One region of the Brevibacillus sp. FW306-2-1A-C05A genome, then DNA from elsewhere that is predicted to be linked to it. Evidence: riboswitches for the same ligand, from Rfam matches in the RefSeq annotation. Region 1 holds a riboswitch; the other holds the start of a gene.
The links. A riboswitch is a leader RNA that binds a small molecule or an ion and turns the genes downstream of it on or off. The one in region 1 is predicted to bind cobalamin.
Positions count from the first base shown of each region.

Region 2: another riboswitch for cobalamin. It lies ahead of AC3WJN_RS24555 (energy-coupling factor ABC transporter permease); the one in region 1 lies ahead of AC3WJN_RS13075 (ABC transporter substrate-binding protein).

Region 1 covers NZ_JBYSWV010000018.1:54,304-58,580, reverse strand. The annotation lists gene AC3WJN_RS13085 (alpha/beta fold hydrolase) at 1-274, opposite strand, end outside; gene AC3WJN_RS13080 (M24 family metallopeptidase) at 400-1,491, shown strand; cobalamin riboswitch at 1,507-1,713, shown strand; gene AC3WJN_RS13075 (ABC transporter substrate-binding protein) at 2,005-3,039, shown strand; gene AC3WJN_RS13070 (FecCD family ABC transporter permease) at 3,087-4,124, shown strand; gene AC3WJN_RS13065 (heme ABC transporter ATP-binding protein) at 4,121-4,277, shown strand, end outside.
Region 2 covers NZ_JBYSWV010000075.1:6,249-10,525, forward strand. The annotation lists gene AC3WJN_RS24545 (GerAB/ArcD/ProY family transporter) at 1-211, opposite strand, end outside; gene AC3WJN_RS24550 (quinone-dependent dihydroorotate dehydrogenase) at 356-1,447, shown strand; cobalamin riboswitch at 1,602-1,798, shown strand; gene AC3WJN_RS24555 (energy-coupling factor ABC transporter permease) at 1,945-2,709, shown strand; gene AC3WJN_RS24560 (energy-coupling factor ABC transporter substrate-binding protein) at 2,706-2,990, shown strand; gene cbiQ (cobalt ECF transporter T component CbiQ) at 2,987-3,778, shown strand; gene AC3WJN_RS24570 (energy-coupling factor ABC transporter ATP-binding protein) at 3,783-4,277, shown strand, end outside.

The DNA of each region.
Region 1 (4,277 bases):
CCAAAAGCAACGGACGCTCAAGTCCGAGCGACTGGCAAAGCCCGTGAATCACGCTGGCAAGCTCGCGCATGGTCGTAGGTCCAGCCAGCGGGGAGCTGTCGCCATGCCCCGGGAGGTCTGGCACGACGAGTTGGCAAACATCCGCAAGCGGCTCTTGATAGTCGAAGTTGACAGAGCCGATGCACGGGGCGTGAATGCACACGAGTGGCGTGCCGCGCCCTGACAGGTGGCAGGCGATGCGGTGGCTGTCCAGTTGTACGATGGTTGGTTCCATGTTGGTTATTCACCCCTAGCATATGGTGTCCGTTTCAAGAGAGAATTTTCCGTTCCGCTCTTCTTTTTTGGACAGGGAAATGGTATTCTCGAGGAAGAATCTTGTCGAAAGCGAAGGTGACGCAGGTGTATTTGGAGCGCATTTCGAAACTGCACGAATTTTTGACCAAACAAGAGCTCGACGCGGTAGTCATCACCTCTCCCAAGCACGTTTACTATTTGACCGGCTTTTTTACCGATCCGCATGAACGCTTTATGGGTCTGATTATTCCAGCCCAGGGCGAGCCATCCCTGATCGTTCCCGCCCTTGACCGCGAAGCGGCAGCAGCGGCTTCGACTGTTCAGACGATTCACACGCATACGGATATTGAGAATCCTTACGAGCTTCTCAAGCAAGTGTTGCCAGCGAACCTGAAGAAGCTGGGCATCGAAAAAAGCCACATGACCGTAGAGCGTTACGAGGCGCTGGGACAAGTCATCTGTGCAGAGAGCTACGCGGATGTGGAAGAGCCGCTGCGCGAAATGCGCCTGATTAAATCGGCAGACGAAGTGGCTCGTTTGCAAAAGGCTGTCCAACTGATTGAAGATACACTCGGCGGGACGTTGAAAACATTCAAAATCGGCCAGACCGAAATGGAAATCGTCGCGGAGCTGGAATACCAGATGAAGCGTCTGGGAGCGGACGGCCCGTCTTTTTCCACGATGGTTTTGGCGGGGGAAAAATCGGCATTGCCGCACGGAACGCCTGGTTCGCGCAAAGTGCAGGAAGGCGATTTGCTCCTGTTTGACATCGGGGTAGCAGCGGACGGCTACGTTTCCGATATTACCCGTACGTTTGCTGTCGGCCAGATCAGCGAGCAACTGCGCGATATTTACGAAACGGTGCTGGCAGCGAACGAGGCGGCGATTGCCGAAGTTCGTCCAGGGGTGACGTTTGCCCATCTCGACCAGACCGCTCGCGACGTCATTGCCGCAAAAGGCTACGGCGATTACTTCATTCACCGTCTGGGGCACGGCCTCGGCATGGATGTGCACGAATATCCGTCCGTGCATGGGCAAAATCAGGAAACGCTGCGCCCAGGCATGGTGTTCACCATTGAACCAGGGGTGTACTTGCCGGGAGCAGGCGGCGTGCGCATCGAGGACGATGTGCTCGTAACCGAAACAGGCGTAGAAGTGTTGAGCAAGTTCCCGAAAAAACTGACGGTGATCGGATAAGGCTTCAAACTCACAATTTTATATGAATCTGATGGTGCTGCCCGGAATCGTTTGGTTCCGCCAGCTTAATAGGGAAGTCCGGTGAAAATCCGGCGCGGTCCCGCCACTGTAACGAGGAGTGTCCAGCAAAAAAGCCACTGTTTTTCGCGCGACGAAAAATGGGAAGGGCGCTGGGGATGATGATTCGTAAGCCAGGAGACCTGCCATGAGATGATTTACAATCGACCCACGAGGATGGGACAGATGTGGAAGCAGACTAGGAACAGGCGTCATTGGCAACGCCGAATCTATAGGCATGTCTACGTATGTCAAGCACCTCCCGATTGGAAACTGGGGGGGTGCTTTTTTCTATGAACATCGCCGTGGCGGTCGAGGCTGTGAAAGGGGTGATGCATTTCCTGTGTTGCCAAACAAACAGGCTCTCTGTATAGTAAAGGTGTAATTCGTAATCATTACGATTTACATAACACTTCATTTTCATCATGCCAACAACAAAAGAAGAGGGGTTACCAGATGAGTTCAATCCGTAAGAGAAAAAAAGCCTTCCACGGTTTCTGGATGGCAGCGCTGGCAGCGATTATGCTGCTTTTGTCCGCATGCAGCTCGGCAGCACCTGCTACGACCGAATCCACGGTGGCGAATGCTGGCTCGGAGCAAACGGCCCAGCCTGCTGCTGACAACAAGCCCGTCACGATTGTGACCAACGGGATCGAGATGACGTACCCGGAAGCGCCAAAACGCGCTGTGACAATGAACCAGCACGTAACCGAAGTCATGCTCGCGCTGGGGTTGGCTGACAAAATGGTCGGAACCGCGTACCTGGACGATCACATTTTGCCTGAGCTGAAAGCCGACTACGACAAGGTACCAGTCCTGTCTGACAAGTATCCGACCAAAGAAGTGCTTTTGGCCGCAAACCCTGACTTCGTCTACGCAGGCTGGAAAAGCGCATTTGGCGACAAAGGCGTAGGCTCGATGGAGGACTTGGAAAAGGCGGGAATCAAATCGTACCTGCAAGAGTCTTCGAACAAGCCAGGCCCGACCATTGACGACGTGTTCGCGGATATCCAAAACATCGGCCGCATTTTCCGCGTAGAAGATAAGGCGAACGAACTGATTGGCAAAATGAAAGCGGAAATCGAGCAAACCGTGAGCAAAATCGGCACGGTGGACAAGCCGCTGAACGTGTTCGTGTACGACAGCGGAGAAGACCAGCCGCTGACCGCTGCCAACAACTACATGACTTCTCTGATTAAAGCGGCAGGCGGCAAAAACGTGTTCGACGACATTCAAAAAGGCTGGGCGACCGTAAGCTGGGAAGAAGTCGTGAACCGCAAGCCAGACGTCATCGTCGTGGTCGACTACGGCGACAAGACGATCGAGCAAAAACAAAACTTCCTGTTGTCCAAAAAGGAACTGGCTGACGTGCCAGCGATCCAGAACAAACGTCTGGTCGTGCTGCCATTGTCCGCAGCGTCCGAAGGGGTACGCGCACCGATCGCGCTGAAAATTCTCGCGGAAGGTCTGCACCCGGATACATTCAAATAAGAAACGGCTGCTTAGACAAGGAGGGAACGGCCCTGCACAAGATCAAGATGCCCTTCATCATCGTTGCCCTGCTGATCGGGCTTGTCGTCTCGATTACGTTTGCGGTGACACTCGGCTCGGTGGAAATCAAACCAGCGACGGTATGGAAAATTGCCTTGGCGAATCTCCCGCTGGTCAATCAATGGGTGGAAGTGGATTGGTCAAAAGGAGAACAGACCATTATCTGGGACATTCGGTTTCCCCGCGTCCTGCTGGGGGCTGTCGTCGGGGCCGGCCTGTCTGTTGTGGGGGTGGCGATCCAGTCTCTGGTTCGCAACTCCCTCGCAGATCCGTACATATTGGGAGTCTCCTCGGGCGCATCGGCCGGAGCGACGCTGGTCATTTTGTTCGGAGCATTCAGCATGTACGGACAATTCGCGCTTTCTTTCGGTGCTTTCACCGGATCGCTCGTCTCGATCCTGCTTATTTTTACCTTGTCCCGCATCGGCGGGCAAAACTCGACGGTGCGTCTGCTCATGGCCGGCATCGCGATTTCCGCCATCCTGTCTGCGATCACCAGCCTGATTATTTTTTCCGCGCCCAACGAGCACGGCATCCGCTCTGTCCTGTTCTGGATGAGCGGCAGTCTGGCCGGAGGGAAGTGGGAGTATTTGACCATACCGACGCTGATCGTCGTCATCTGTCTGATTGTCCTGTTGACACAATACCGTTCGCTCAATGCGATGCTGATGGGCGAAGAAGCGGCGGGGACGCTGGGCGTCAATACGGTGCAATTTCGCAAGCTGCTGCTGGTCATTACCGCGCTTTTGACGGGCGTCATCGTCTCGATCAGCGGGTCTATCGGCTTTGTCGGCTTGATGATGCCGCATATCGTTCGCGTCATCGTCGGCTCGGACCATCGTCGCGTCCTGCCTGTCAGCGCCTTGTTCGGGGCCATTTTCCTGATCTGGGCGGACGTGATCGCCCGGCTTGCGTTTGCGCCGGAAGAGCTGCCGATCGGGATTATCACGGCGCTGTGCGGCGGTCCGTTCTTTATTTGGTTGATGATGCGCAGCTCATATTCTTTCGGAGGTAGCGGGCGATGAATCTGCATGTGGAGAACATTTCGGTCGAGTTGGAGAAAAAAACGATTTTGCGCGACGTTAGCCTGACGGTTCGCTCCGGCGAATTTGTGGGGCTGATCGGGCCGAATGGCAGCGGAAAGTCCACCCTGCTCAAAAGCATTTATCGGGCGCTCG
Region 2 (4,277 bases), on a different contig from region 1:
ACAACGACTGCTGTCCGATGCGGCTGTTGATGAAATAGAGCGCGTACGCCCAAACACAAAAGGGGATCATGCCAAAGATGACACTCAGCCAGGCATCGCGCCCGGCTTTGCTGAGCAGCAGGGGGATAAGGGTGACATGATTGGTGATTCCGATCGACAGCATCATCACCATGATCGCTTGGCCAATCCCGATTTTTCCGTCTGCTTTCATGAACCAACGTCCCCCCGACTTGGTGGTTTTGTTATGGTTTGTTTGCCCGGCTGGAAATATGTATCGCGTATAAAGGTTAGCCCACGATAAATAAAGTGTGGTATTCTACAATGAGGTAAAAATGGAGTAAGGAGTGCAGCCGGGATGTATAAGCTCATTAGAAAATATCTGTTCCAGATGGATACGGAAGAGATTCATGAAAGAACGGTTGGTGCCCTGAAGCTGGTGGAAGATTCTGCTCCGGGAAAAAGCTTGCTGCGAATGATGTTTCAGGTGAAGGACGAGCGTCTTGCCACAAAGCTGTGGGGAATGACGTTTCCCAATCCGGTAGGGCTCGCCGCCGGTTTTGACAAAAATGCCGAAGTGTATCATGCACTGGGTGCGCTCGGGTTCGGGTTCGTGGAAGTCGGGACATTGACCCCGCAAGGACAGCCGGGCAATCCGCGGCCGCGCCTGTTTCGCCTGCCTGAGCACGAGGCGATCATCAACCGGATGGGCTTCAACAACCACGGTGCTTATTTGGCTTCGCAGCATCTGGTCGATTACGCGTATTCCGATGTTCCGATCGGGATCAACATTGGCAAAAACAAAGTCACTCCCAATGAGGAAGCGGCTTCTGACTATATCAAATGCCTGGACATGCTCTATTCGTACGGCCATTATTTCGTCATTAATATCAGCTCTCCGAATACGCCCAATCTTCGCGATTTGCAGGAAACCGAGAGCATGCGGCTGCTGGTGCGGGCGGTGCGCGAAAAAGCGGCGGAAATGGAAGTGCGCGGCATTCAGAAAAAGCCGATTCTGCTCAAAGTAGCCCCCGACATGTCCGACGAGCACATGCGCGATGTCGTGCAAGGAGCGGTGGAAGAGGGCATTTCCGGCATTATTGCCACCAATACGACCTTGTCGCGTGAAGCCGTTCAAGGGCATCACTATGCCGAGGAAGCGGGAGGACTGAGCGGAAAACCGCTGACAGAGCGTTCGACTGCCTGGGTAAAAGAAATTTACCAGGAAGTGGGCGACAAGGTGCCGATCATTGGCGTAGGGGGCATTTTCACGGGGGAAGATGCGTACGCGAAAATCCGGGCGGGCGCAAGTCTCGTGCAAGTGTACACCGGAATGATTTATCAAGGCCCGGGCATCTCCAAGCAAATCAACAAAAAGCTTTTGCAACTGTTGAAGCGCGACGGCTTTTCCCACATCAGCGAAGCGGTCGGCGTGGACGCCAGGTCGTAAGCATAAAAAAGAAGCGGATGCAACAAAGACCGATGACTCCCGGAATGGCGGGGCATCGGTTTTTTTACGCAGTTATACGCCGCTGATTATATTCTTCCGCTTTTTCCCTTGATTCTGTATAATAATGTGGGACAAGCAAGAACTATCTAACAATTGCATATCGTCGGCGATAGGTGCCTTTATGTGCAAGCCGCATAAAGGGTAACAGGGAATCGGGTGAAAGTCCCGAGCGGTCCCGCCACTGTAATCAGGGAGTTCTCTTTGAGATAGAGCCACTCATATTCATATGGGGAAGGACAAAGAGCGCGATGAGCTGAAAGCCAGGAGACCTACCTACTTGCCACACCCAGGAATACCTTCGCGGAAAGGAGCGGTGAATACGAAGCAATAGGACTGTGCCAACGGTCTGTTGTTTTTGTGCGCATACCTCGTCTGCTAGCGGATGAGGTTTTTTTGTTGGTGAAAAAAGAAAGAACAGCAAAGGAGGAGGAAATGTCTTGAATCGATCCCGTTTCGTTTCGACCTGTCTGTTGATTGCAGGCTTTGTCCTTTATTTTCTCGTAAATGAACCGCAGACGTCCCACGCGATGCACATCATGGAAGGATATTTGCCGCTGGGCTGGGCGCTGTTTTGGTGGGTAGTATTTATTCCATTTTTTATTCTCGGCATTCGTTCCTTGAACAAAATCGTCAAGGAGCATCCGCAAATGAAGCTGCTGATCGGCGTATCCGGCGCGTTTGCCTTTGTGTTGTCCGCGCTGAAAATTCCTTCGGTGACGGGCAGCAGCTCGCACCCGACGGGAACCGGGCTTGGCGCGATCATGTTTGGCCCGTGGGTCATGTCCGTGCTCGGCAGCCTGGTGCTGCTGTTCCAGGCGCTGCTTTTGGCGCATGGAGGGCTGACGACGCTTGGAGCCAATGCGGTGTCCATGGCAGTAGTAGGGCCGATGGTAGCTTACGGCGTCTATCGCCTGATCGTGCGCGGAAACGGCGGACAGCGTTTGGCCGTATTCGCTGCTGCTGCGCTCGCAGACTTGGCTACTTATGTCGTGGCCTCCGTGCAGTTGGCTTTGGCTTTCCCGGCTGAATCCGGCGGCGTTATGGCATCGTTCGCGAAATTCGCAGGAATTTTTGCCATCACCCAGGTTCCGTTGGCGATCAGCGAAGGGCTTTTGACCGTGCTCGTCTGGAACTGGCTGCAGTCTTACAATGCAAAAGAGCTGGCGCAACTTCGCCTGCTGAAACGGGAGGAATCGCTGTGAAAAAAGGGATGAACTGGCTGCTGCTCCTGGGCGTAGTCTTGCTGGCGGTTGTGCCGTTGCTGTTGGTGCAGGATTCGGAGTTCGGGGGAGCAGATGGAGCGGCTGAGGAAGCGATCAAGGAAATCGCCCCTGCTTACGAGCCGTGGTTCGAGCCGCTGCTTGAACCGCCAGGCGGCGAGACAGAGAGCTTGCTGTTCGCGGTGCAAGCGGCGCTCGGGGCGGGCGTTGTCGGCTATGCCGTGGGATTGTACAAGGGCCGGCTGGATAAGCATAAAAAATGAATTGGCAGCAGCTTGATTCGCTTTCCTATCAAAACCGGCTGCGATTTTTGCCGCCTGAGCACAAGCTCCTGTTTGCGGGCGTGCTGATTTTGCTCGTTTTGACGGGACATGAATGGTTGCAGATGGCGATTTGTCTATGGATGGGAGTATGGGTAATGGTGTATGCCCGTATTCCCGTCCGTTTCTATTTCGGATTTTTCATCCTGTCCCTGTCGTTTTTTGTCCTGGGGCTTCCGGCGCTGTTGCTGGAAGCAGTAAGAGCGGATGCAGGGGCGGGCGTCCAGGCAGTTGCGGCGTGGAAGATCGGGCCGTATCTGGTCTACGTTCCGGCAAGCGCGCTCGACAAGGTGTGGCTGCTTTTTTGGCGGACGATGGCCAGCCTCGCCTGCTTTGCTTTTGTCTTGTTTACCGTGCCGTTTGCCGAGATTTTGCAAGTGCTGCGCAAGCTGAAACTTCCGGTCATCGTGACGGATTTGCTCATGATTATGTACCGTTTTATTTTCGTGCTGCTTGGCGTCTCTCATCAACTGTGGATTGCCCAGCGCGCGCGCGGAGGCCATCGCGGGTTCCGGGCGATGCTGCGGGATGCGAGCGGACTGGCCGCGCAGTTGTTCGTCAGGTCCATGCGCAAGTACGATGCGCTGTACAAAGGGATGGCAGCGAGAGGCTTCGGGGAAAGCCTGCAGGTGCTTTCCTTGCACACTCATTCTCGCTCCGGCCGATATGAAGCAGAGTCAATCGCAGGCTGTATTTTGCTGATTTTGCTGGAGTGGTGGACAGGAGGGTAATGCTTTGACATCATGGCTGTTGGAATTTGTTGATTTGCACTACGCCTATCCAGGCGGCCGTGGCCCTGTCCTGAAAGGGTTGTCCCTGGGCATTCCGGAGGGGAAAAAATGCGCCTTGCTCGGGCGAAACGGCTGCGGCAAGTCCACCTTGTTTTTGCACGGGAACGGCATCATCCAGCCGCAGCAAGGGCAAGTGCTGTGGCGAGGAACGCCCCTCAGCTACAAACGCGCTGCCTTGCAAGAGATGACGCAAAAAGTCGGGCTGGTCTTTCAGGACCCGGAGCATCAGTTGATCGCCAGCACGGTCGCCGAGGATATTTCCTACGGGCTGTGCAACCGGAACTTGCCCGCCGACGTAATCCGCGAGAAAGTGCGGGCTGTCCTGGACGCGTTTGGCATGACAGAGCTGGCGGACGTTCCGATTCACCACCTCAGCCTGGGACAAAAGCGGCGTCTCGCCCTTGCCGGGGTCATGGTGCTTGCGCCGGAGCTGCTGCTG